3 regions of the Pseudomonas frigoris genome follow, and region 1 is predicted to be linked to each of the others. Evidence: predicted binding sites of a transcription regulator. Region 1 holds the regulator's gene; each other region holds the start of a gene.
The links. Region 1 encodes FliA, which starts transcription of late flagellar genes. Its sites were predicted from a motif close to CTAAAGTTTNNNNNNNNNNNGCCGNTAA; they were not measured.
Positions count from the first base shown of each region.

Region 2: ACMXYH_RS31450 (methyl-accepting chemotaxis protein) is a predicted target of FliA. The motif match lies at 1,955-1,982, and genes of this name have one in related genera.
Region 3: flgM (flagellar biosynthesis anti-sigma factor FlgM) is a predicted target of FliA. The motif match lies at 1,973-2,000, and genes of this name have one in related genera.

Region 1 is NZ_CP180479.1:5,232,814-5,236,087, reverse strand. Features, by position in the region: gene flhF (flagellar biosynthesis protein FlhF) at 1-564, shown strand, start outside; gene fleN (flagellar synthesis regulator FleN) at 681-1,511, shown strand; gene fliA (RNA polymerase sigma factor FliA) at 1,508-2,248, shown strand; gene ACMXYH_RS24045 (chemotaxis response regulator CheY) at 2,416-2,787, shown strand; gene ACMXYH_RS24040 (protein phosphatase CheZ) at 2,818-3,274, shown strand, end outside.
Region 2 is NZ_CP180479.1:6,799,219-6,802,492, reverse strand. Features, by position in the region: gene ACMXYH_RS31460 (NorM family multidrug efflux MATE transporter) at 1-825, opposite strand, end outside; gene ACMXYH_RS31455 (LysR substrate-binding domain-containing protein) at 984-1,904, shown strand; gene ACMXYH_RS31450 (methyl-accepting chemotaxis protein) at 2,088-3,274, shown strand, end outside.
Region 3 is NZ_CP180479.1:1,789,707-1,792,980, forward strand. Features, by position in the region: gene ACMXYH_RS08065 (MFS transporter) at 1-182, shown strand, start outside; gene ACMXYH_RS08070 (flagellar brake protein) at 255-1,001, opposite strand; gene ACMXYH_RS08075 (flagella synthesis protein FlgN) at 1,094-1,561, opposite strand; gene flgM (flagellar biosynthesis anti-sigma factor FlgM) at 1,610-1,936, opposite strand; gene flgA (flagellar basal body P-ring formation chaperone FlgA) at 2,103-2,864, opposite strand; gene ACMXYH_RS08090 (chemotaxis protein CheV) at 2,947-3,274, shown strand, end outside.

The DNA.
Region 1 (3,274 bases):
GCGCTGGTCAGCATGGACAGCTACCGTATTGGTGCTCAGGAACAACTCAAGACGTTGGGCCGGATCCTCAATGTGTCGGTGACGCATGTCGATCCGGGCCAATCGCTGGTGCAGGCTCTGGAGCCTTTGCTGCGCAAACGCGTGGTGCTGATCGATACCGCGGGCCTACAGGCCAGCGATCCGGCACTGCGCATGCAGCTCGAAAGCCTGGCCGGTCGTGGCATCAAATCGAAAAATTATCTGGTCCTGGCAACCACCAGCCAGAAACAGGTTCTAACGGCCGCTTATCACAGTTACAAGCGTTGTGGGCTCGCTGGCTGCATCCTGACTAAACTGGATGAAACGGCAAGTCTGGGCGAGGTGTTGAGCCTGGCCATCAGTCATGAATTGCCGGTGGCTTACCTCACCGATGGCCCGCGGATTCCGGATGATTTGCATCTACCGCGTCGTCATCAGTTGGTCAGTCGCGCCGTCAGCGTGCAAATGCAAGAAGAACCCAGCGAAGAAGCCATGGCTGACATGTTCGCTGATATTTACCACAGCCCGACCAAGCAGGTCGGCTGAGGTATTAATGAACAGTTTTTGTACCTACATCGATGGTCTGCCATGCATTGTTCAGTTAGTGAACGCGCAGCCAGTAATGTGGCCTCCGTCTAAGTAAGACAAGGTAAAGAAAATTCATGGGCAGCATGCATCCCGTACAGGTGATCGCGGTGACCGGCGGCAAAGGTGGCGTCGGGAAGACTAACGTGTCAGTGAACTTGTCCCTGGCTCTAGCTGAGCTCGGTCGGCGCGTCATGCTGTTGGACGCCGATCTGGGGCTGGCGAACGTCGACGTCCTGCTGGGACTGACACCCAAACGTACTTTGGCCGACGTGATCGAAGGCCGCTGCGAGCTGCGCGACGTACTGTTGCAGGGCCCTGGCGGCATTCGCATCGTCCCGGCCGCGTCCGGCACACAGAGCATGGTTCATTTGAGCCCGGCCCAACACGCCGGCCTGATCCAGGCGTTCAGCGATATCGGCGACAACCTCGACGTGCTGGTGATCGACACCGCGGCGGGCATTGGTGACTCGGTAGTCAGTTTCGTTCGCGCAGCGCAAGAAGTCTTGCTGGTGGTCTGCGACGAACCGACCTCGATCACAGATGCCTACGCACTGATCAAACTGCTGAACCGCGATTACGGCATGAACCGCTTCCGCGTCCTGGCCAACATGGCCCAGAGCCCGCAGGAAGGTCGCAACCTGTTCGCCAAGTTGACCAAGGTCACGGATCGCTTCCTTGACGTCGCCTTACAATACGTCGGCGCGGTGCCTTACGACGAAAGTGTGCGCAAGGCTGTGCAGAAGCAGCGCGCCGTCTACGAAGCCTTCCCACGGTCCAAGTGCTCACTGGCGTTCAAGGCCATTGCACAGAAGGTCGATACCTGGCCGCTACCTGCCAACCCGCGTGGGCACCTGGAGTTTTTCGTCGAGCGCCTCGTGCAACAAACCGCAGGACCGGTGCTATGACATCCAGTGGCTACAACCTCTACAAGAAGTCGGCACGTGACGCGCAGTACGAGCTGATCGAGCGTTACGCGCCACTGGTTAAACGCATTGCCTACCACTTGCTGGCGCGTCTGCCAGCCAGTGTTCAGGTGGAAGACCTGATCCAGGCCGGGATGATCGGCCTGCTTGAAGTGTCGACCAAATACGACGCCAGTAAAGGCGCGAGTTTCGAGACGTACGCGGGCATTCGAATCCGTGGCGCGATGCTCGATGAAGTACGCAAGGGGGACTGGGCGCCACGTTCGGTCCACCGCAATACCCGGATGGTCAGCGACGCCATTCGCTCGATTGAAGCTAAAACTGGCCGTGACGCTAAAGATCACGAGGTTGCGGCCGAACTCCAATTGAGTCTCGACGATTATTACGGGATTTTGAACGACACCCTGGGCAGCCGGCTATTCAGTTTCGACGATCTGTTGCAGGACGGCGAACACGAAGGGCTGCACGAGGATGGCGCGAGTGCTCATCTCGAGCCGTCACGCGATCTGGAAGATGAACGCTTCCAGGCAGCGCTGGCGGACGCGATTGCCAATTTGCCGGAGCGTGAGCGACTGGTGTTGGCGCTGTACTACGACGAAGAGTTGAATCTCAAGGAAATCGGTGAGGTCCTGGGGGTCAGCGAATCTCGGGTCAGCCAGTTACACAGCCAGTGCGCGGCCCGTTTGCGGGGGCGTTTGGGGGAGTGGCGAGCGCGCTGAAGGCAGTGTGGGGGCACTGCGAACGCGGCGGGTGGGGTGTTGAACCTTACCGGTCCCGATCTGTTGTGCTCCAGACAGTCATTGAGTGCTTTGCCGGATTGATTGAAATGGCGCGTCCAGGTGCTGGGCGCGTTTAAGACTGCTTGGAGGTCGAATTGGACAAGAACATGAAAATCCTCATCGTTGATGACTTCTCAACGATGCGGCGGATCATTAAAAACCTGTTGCGTGACCTTGGGTTCACCAACACGGTCGAGGCCGACGATGGCACCACTGCCATTCCGGTTCTCAACAGCGGCAGCATCGACTTTCTGGTAACAGACTGGAACATGCCTGGCATGACCGGTATCGAGCTGCTGCGCCATGTGCGCGCCGATGAAAAGCTCAAGAGCCTGCCAGTGCTGATGGTGACCGCTGAAGCCAAGCGCGAGCAGATCATCGAAGCGGCCCAGGCCGGTGTTAACGGCTATGTGGTCAAGCCCTTCACGGCCCAGGCGTTGAAAGACAAGATTGAAAAGATCTTCGAACGCATCGGTTGATGTGCGAAGCCACTGCGCCACGGGGGAGCTATGGAGCATAACGAGTCTTCACAGGGCGATTTCGAATCGACTCTGAAAAAACACGCGGTCGAACTGGTCGAAAGCCTTGAAAAAGGCAGGTTCGGCGACGCTGTGCAACTGATCCATGAGCTCAATCAGACCCGTGACCGTGGCCTGTATCAAGAAGTGGGCAAGCTCACTCGCGAGCTGCATAGCGCGATCGTCAATTTCCAGATTGACCCGCACATGCCGCAAGCCGAGGAAGTCTCGCAGATCACGGATGCCACCGAGCGTCTGGGTTATGTGGTCAAGCTGACCGAGGCCGCTGCCAACCGCACCATGGACCTGGTGGAAAACGCCACGCCACTGGTCAACGGCCTGAGCAACGAAGCCCAGGCCCTGAGCACCGACTGGGGACGGTTCATGCGTCGCGAAGTCGGGGCTGAAGAGTTCCGTGAGCTGGCCCGGCGAGTCGACGGTTTCCTGA
Region 2 (3,274 bases), 1.6 Mb from region 1:
CTGGTGTGCGCCCATTTGCGTACTGCCCATGGTGCCCATGCACAGCGCGGCGAACGCAAACAGTCCGACTTCCACCGCGTAGGTGCCACCAATCGGCAGGCCCAGGCGCCACAGTTCCTTGAGGTATTGACGGTTAGGTCGCGACAAGCCCTGACGCAAGGGATAAGCGTCGTAGGCCGGATGCCGACGTATGTGCCAGGCCAGCGCCAGCGCCATGCAGTTGGCGACAATAGCGGTAACCAGCCCGATGCCCATCAACCCCAGTTTCGGCAGACCGAACATGCCGGTAATCAATGCGTAATTGAGCAGGAAGTTGGCCACGGTGCCGCCGAGGCTGATGACCATCACCGGTGTTGCCCGGCCGATGGCACTGGTGAAGCCGCGCAGGGCCATGAAGCTCAGGTAGCCGGGCAGGGCGAACGGCAGGATCAGCAGGAATTGCCCGGCCGCGTGGACGTTGGTTTCGGTCTGGCCGAACAGCAGCAACACCGGCTTGAGGTTCCACAGCAGCAGCCCGGCCACCAACGCCATCAACCACGCCAGCCATAACCCGGCCTGGGTCAGCCTGGCGGCGCCGACGATGTCGCCGGCACCCTGACGGATTGCCACGAGGGTGCCGACCGCGGCGATCACGCCAATGCAGAAGATCGACACGAACGAATAAGTTGCTGCGCCCAGACCGCCACCGGCCAGCGCCTCTGGACTCAGGCGCGCCATCATCAAGGTGTCGGTGAGGATCATCAGCATGTGCGCCAACTGCGAGGCAATCAACGGCCCCGCCAGCCGCAGGATGGCCCAGAGTTCGGTACGTGCTGGATGCTGCATGGTCATCACGCTCGATTATCAGAGAGGACAGGAAAGCGTCGATTCTCGGCGCTCTACGGGGTTTGCACAAAGGGATAAAAAGGATGGGTTGCATGATTCAAACTCATGCTGAAGAGTTTCTGCTAGGGTGACCGAATCCCGCTATAGGAGCTTTCCGAATGTCCCGTCGTCTTCCTCCCTTGTATGCCCTGCGCGCATTCGAAGCGGCGGCGCGGCACAGCTCGTTTACCCGTGCGGCCGAAGAGTTATCGATTACTCAAAGTGCGGTCAGTCGGCATATTCGTACGCTCGAAGAGCATTTTGCCTGTCGGCTGTTTCACCGCAGCGGGCGCAATCTGCAACTGACCGAGTCGGCGCGGTTGATCCTGCCCGGTATTCGCGAAGGCTTCACCGCCCTGGAGCGGGCCTGCAATACCTTGCGCGCCGAAGATGACATCCTGCGCATGAAAGCGCCGTCGACCCTGACCATGCGTTGGCTGCTGGCACGGCTCAGCCGCTTTCGGCACCTGCAACCGGGCAACGAGGTGCAATTGACCAGCGCCTGGATGGACGTCGACTCGGTGGACTTCAACCATGAACCGTTCGACTGCGCCGTCATCCTCAGCAACGGGCATTTTCCGCCGGACTGGGAGGCGAGTTTCCTGTTCCCGGAAGAGCTGATTCCAGTCGGCGCGCCGAATCTTTTGCAGGATCAACCGTGGGATGTCGCACGGCTGGCCAATGCCGAACTGCTGCACCCGACACCGGATCGTCGCGACTGGCGCAGTTGGCTGGAACGCATGGGGCTGGCGGATCAGGTGTCGCTCAAGGGCGGGCAGGTGTTCGACACGCTGGAACTGGGCATGATCGCTGCCGCCCGAGGTTATGGCGTGTCCATGGGTGATCTGCTGATGGTCGCGGAAGATGTGGCTCAGGGACGTCTGAGTCTGCCGTGGCCGACGGCCGTCGCCAGCGGTGAGAAATATTACCTGGTCTGGCCGAAAACCCGCCCCGGAGGTGAACGTTTGCGCAGGCTCAGCGACTTCCTGCAAGGAGAAGCCCGAGCAATGGAATTGCCTGACGTTCAACACTTGGGCTGAATCGATAGAGCCGCCGCAATGGCGGCCTTGAGCCATATCCCGGCTAATTACTCAAGTATTCAGATTTTCCGCCGAAAATGCAGGTGGAACCTTCGTGCAGGTTCGACGCAATTCCCATTATTAGAATTTTGCTGAGTATGCAGCCAGATCAAGGAGGATCCGGTCGCTCGGCCAGGAGCTGTCATGTCTCAACCTCGTGCCCGGATCGCCTCACAGCTTGGTCTTGCGCTTGCCGTGATACTGGCGATTGTCATCAGCGGCAGTACCGTGTTCGCCCTGCGTTCGCTGGACACCGCCAACCTTGCCACCCGCGAAGAACACCTGGCCAGTGAAGCCCGGTTGCTGGCCGATCAGTTGAGTACCTTTCACGGCACGTTGCGTGAAAGCACCCAGCGCCTGAGCGGTCTGTTCGAGAAGCGCTTCAGCGCCGGTTTGAGCGTGCACCCGGATGAACCGGTGGCGGTAGCGGGCGCGCAGACGCCGGGCCTGCACCTGGGCAGCGAAGTGCTGAACAACAATTTCAAGGAAGTGGATGAGTTCAAGCAAATGACCGCCGGCGTGGCGACGGTGTTTGTGCGCAGCGGCGAAGACTTCATCCGGGTCAGCACGTCCCTGAGCAAACAGGATGGCACCCGAGCCATCGGCACGCTGCTCGATCACGCGAACCCGGCCTATGCCCGCTTGATGGCGGGGCAGGCCTACGTCGGTCGCGCCTTGTTGTTCGAACGCTCCTACATGACTCAGTACACCCCCGTACGTGACAGCGGCGGTAAGGTGATTGCCGTTCTGTTCGTAGGATTCGACTACACCGACGCGCAGAACGCGCAGTTTGCCAACCTCAAGCGCTTCCGTATCGGCCAGACCGGTTCCCTGGCGCTGCTGGATGAACAGAGCAAATGGCTGGTGCCGATCGCGGGCGTACAAGCGCTGGATCAAGCGACTCCGACCATCGTTGGCTTGGCGAGAACGCCGGGCAAGGGCGAGTTCTGGAGCGACAAGTCCGAAGATTTCTACAGCATTGCCGTACCGTTTGAAGGCGGCCCATGGTCGGTGGTGGCGAGCATGCCGAAAACCGAAATTCGTGCCGTGACCTGGAGTGTCGGCATTCAATTGGCGATTGGCAGTCTGCTGGCGATGTTGATCGCTGTGGGGGCGGCGGTCTGGTTGCTGCGCAGCAAACTCGCGCCGCTGGGTGATCTGGTGCGTCAGGCCGAAGCCTTGGGCGCCGGTGATTTGAGCGTGCGGCTGAACGTATCGAGCAATGACGAAATCGGTCAGTTGGCCCGCGCGTTCAACCAGATGAGCCAGGCGCTGTCGACCATGGTCGAACACATCCGCAAGGCCTCGCAAGAGGTCAACAGCCGCGCCCA
Region 3 (3,274 bases), 3.4 Mb from region 1:
CGAGTTCGCCGTTGGTCGCTTGCCTCGACCCGCGTGTCGATGAGCAGGTGGTTCAGGATCAGATGCAAAACCCGATCAACCCTGAGCCGGACCCGGAACCCGAATCAGAGCCCGAAACCGATCCGCCGCCCGAAGACCCTGATGCAGCTCGCGAGCAAAGTTTTACCGAGGCCAGACCTTAATGCATAAAAACAACGCATAAAAAAACGGGCAGTCACCGCAAGGGACTGCCCGTTTTCTATTGAAGCGTCGTATTACATGTCGTCTTTGTCGAAGCGTCGCGCTTCACGCTGAAGCTGATAGACGAACCGCTCGACCTGCCGCTGTACCAGCCCGCTCATGTTGTGAAAGCGTACGCCGGCGAAGGTGATGGAGATCCTTTCTTCGAAGTGCAGGTAACGCAGCTCGACGGGTGCCGTCATGTTGCCAAAGGGCAGGGCGGCGATGAAGCGGTCATAGACCTGACCCAGTTGCAGGCTGTCCGTGATGTCGCCTTCGAAGCGCAACTTGCAGCCGGTGGCTGAGATGTCCAATAGCTTGCCGCTGATCGGCGACTTGAGCTTTTCACCGCCCAGATCGACGTTGACCAGTTGTGCCAGCTTCAATGCTGCGCGGAATGCATTGCGACGCTGGTGGTAAACCACCTCGGCGGGCAGGGCGCCACGGTAGCAGCGACCGCCACCGGATTCGTCGATGGTCAACGGGCCGTTGCTTTCCCAGGCAATACGCACGCCGTCGTGAAAGCCTTCGACCTTGAACGGTTCGCCGGCGAGCAGGAAGCGTTCACCATCGCGGGGAATCATTTCGTCCAGGGCAATCATGTTGCTGTCACGGTCAATGTCCACCAGATAACTCTGGAAGCGCTGGCTGCGCTCATGGAACGTGATGATCAGCGGATCATGGCTGTCTTGCAGCTGGCGCAGGTTGCCGGAGATCTCCAACGGCGTGGTGAGCACCTTGGGTGGCTGCGGAGCATCTTCCGCGCTTAAGGCATTGAACACGGTTCATCAATCTCCAGACAAAATATGACTACGACTGGCCAGCATATTGCCAGCATGTTGCGCGTCTTGATAGTGCGCGCTTTTCAGCAGGTTCAAGCCTGACTGAGCGGGCGTGGCTTCGCAAGCATGGAGGTTGATCCGCGCGCATCGTAGAGCGCTGGCGGCTCGCCGCCGTTGAGGATTTTCAGCTGATTGGCCGTCGCGGCCTGTTGCACCAGGATCGACTGGCCATTCTTGACGTTGGCCGCCTGGCACTGAGCCAGAAGATCGGTCAATACATCGCTTTGTTCCAACAGCTGATCGCCAATGCTCGAATGGCTGGCAAGTTGCTCCAGGCCGTTGCGGTTGGTCGGCAGGTTGAGGCTGGCGAGGATTTCACTGCGCTTGCGGCCATGCTGATCGAGCAAAATGATCAATGCCTGTTTCTGCGCCAGAATCTCTTCGAGCAGTGGCATGTCGCGACCATGCAAGGCGAGGGACTCGGTTTGCAGTAACTCCAGCAAGTGCTGTGCTGGAGCGAAATCGTCGGTGATCAGTTGCAGTAAATTAGTGTCGTGCATGGCTGGCCTTGGGTTTTAAGCGTCCAAAAGCCTGGCGCAGGCCTTGGCCTAGCGCTGGGCTTCGAAGTTGAGCAGTTTGCTGGCTACACGGTTGCTGTCGACTTTGTAGCTGCCATCGGCAATCGCTGCTTTCAACTCGGCCACGCGGGCGTTGTCGACGGCAGGCTGATCGCGCAGCTTGTCAGTGACCTTCTGCAACTGTTGAGCCTCATTGCTGAGATGTACCGATTCCCCGCTTTTGACGGTACTGGCCTGTTCGGCCGGGGTATTCAGCGGCGCGGATTTGCCGGCTTCGGCGGTTTCCTTCGCTGCGCTGGTACGTGTACTACCGGTAAGTGACGAGGAACTGTTTAAACGGCTGAAATCGATGACCATGACAAAAAACCTCTGGGTATTTGGACGCTTGCCATGTTTTCGGCCATACCCGGAAAAACTTTAGGCCCAATTATCAATGAGCTTGCGCGCGTCAGCGCTTGCCCTGCATAGGGCACAGTCTAGGGAACAGTCGAGTGGCGCGCCACATCTTCACAAGCAGAGAGTTCTACATGGCCACTTCCACCTGGCCGGGCGCGGTGACTTGCGCCTTGATGACCCGCTGGGAGTTGAGGTTTTTCACCCGAATCTGTTCGCGCAAGCCGCCGTTGGACAGCGCTTCACCCGGCATGCGCACGCTGAGCGTTCCACTGCGGGCGGTAATCACCACCTGGTCGCCCTTGCTGATGACTTCTGCCTGTTCCATGTGCACCAGGGTCATGACCTGGTCGGCGACCATTGGTCGGGTAAGCTTCTGCCCGATCGCCTGGTCGACGGAGGTCAGGTAACCCTGATTGATCAGGCTGATGTCGCGCTCGCGCAGGGTCACATCCTGAGGCTCGACGATGCCGGCGCGCCGCAGCGCACGGGTGGTGGTCACAATGTCGCGAAACAGGCGCACTTGAGCGGGTACGAACACGGTCCAGGGGGACGTGCCTTCGCAAGCAACCTTGACGGTAACCCGCCCCAGCGGCCTTGCCGGACTCTCAAGCGTGGCTGTCAATTCCTTGTCACACATGGGCATGCGCAGCCGTGGATCGAGCTGCTTGACCTCGATCTCGTAGCGGCCTTCCGTTTGACTGGTTGCCAAATAGTCTTCTACGGTGAATTCAAGAAAGCCCTGAGTGACGCCGATAAGCATGTCAGGCAAGGTAACCGCGTCAGCAAGGGCAGGGCAGCCAGCGTTGAACAGGCAGACGGCCGACACCGCGCAAAGCAATTTGCGGGCGTTTGATGTCAGGCGTCGGAAAAATGTCGGTTCTGTGTTCATAAGAGTTAAAAAGCAAGCGCCGTGCCGTTTAGTGATGAATGTGCGTCGCAACACACTTAAGCGTTGGTGTAGGAGTCTGTGCATGGCTGGTGTAATGGATGCGGTAAACCAGCGCACGCAACTGGTAGGGCAGAATCGCCTTGAGCTGTTGTTGTTCCGTCTCGACGGCCAGCAGCTGTATGGGATCAACGTGTTCAAGGTTCGGGAGGTGCTGCAATGCCCCAAACTGACTCTGATGCCCAAGTCCAGTCCTGTCGTGTGCGGTGTGGCAAATATTCGGGGGGCGACCATTCCGATCCTTGATCTGGCGATGGCGACCGGTTCCGGTGCGCTGAAAGATCAAAGCAATCCCTTCGTGATCATCACGGAGTACAACACCAAGACCCAGGGTTTCCTGGTGCGGTCGGTGG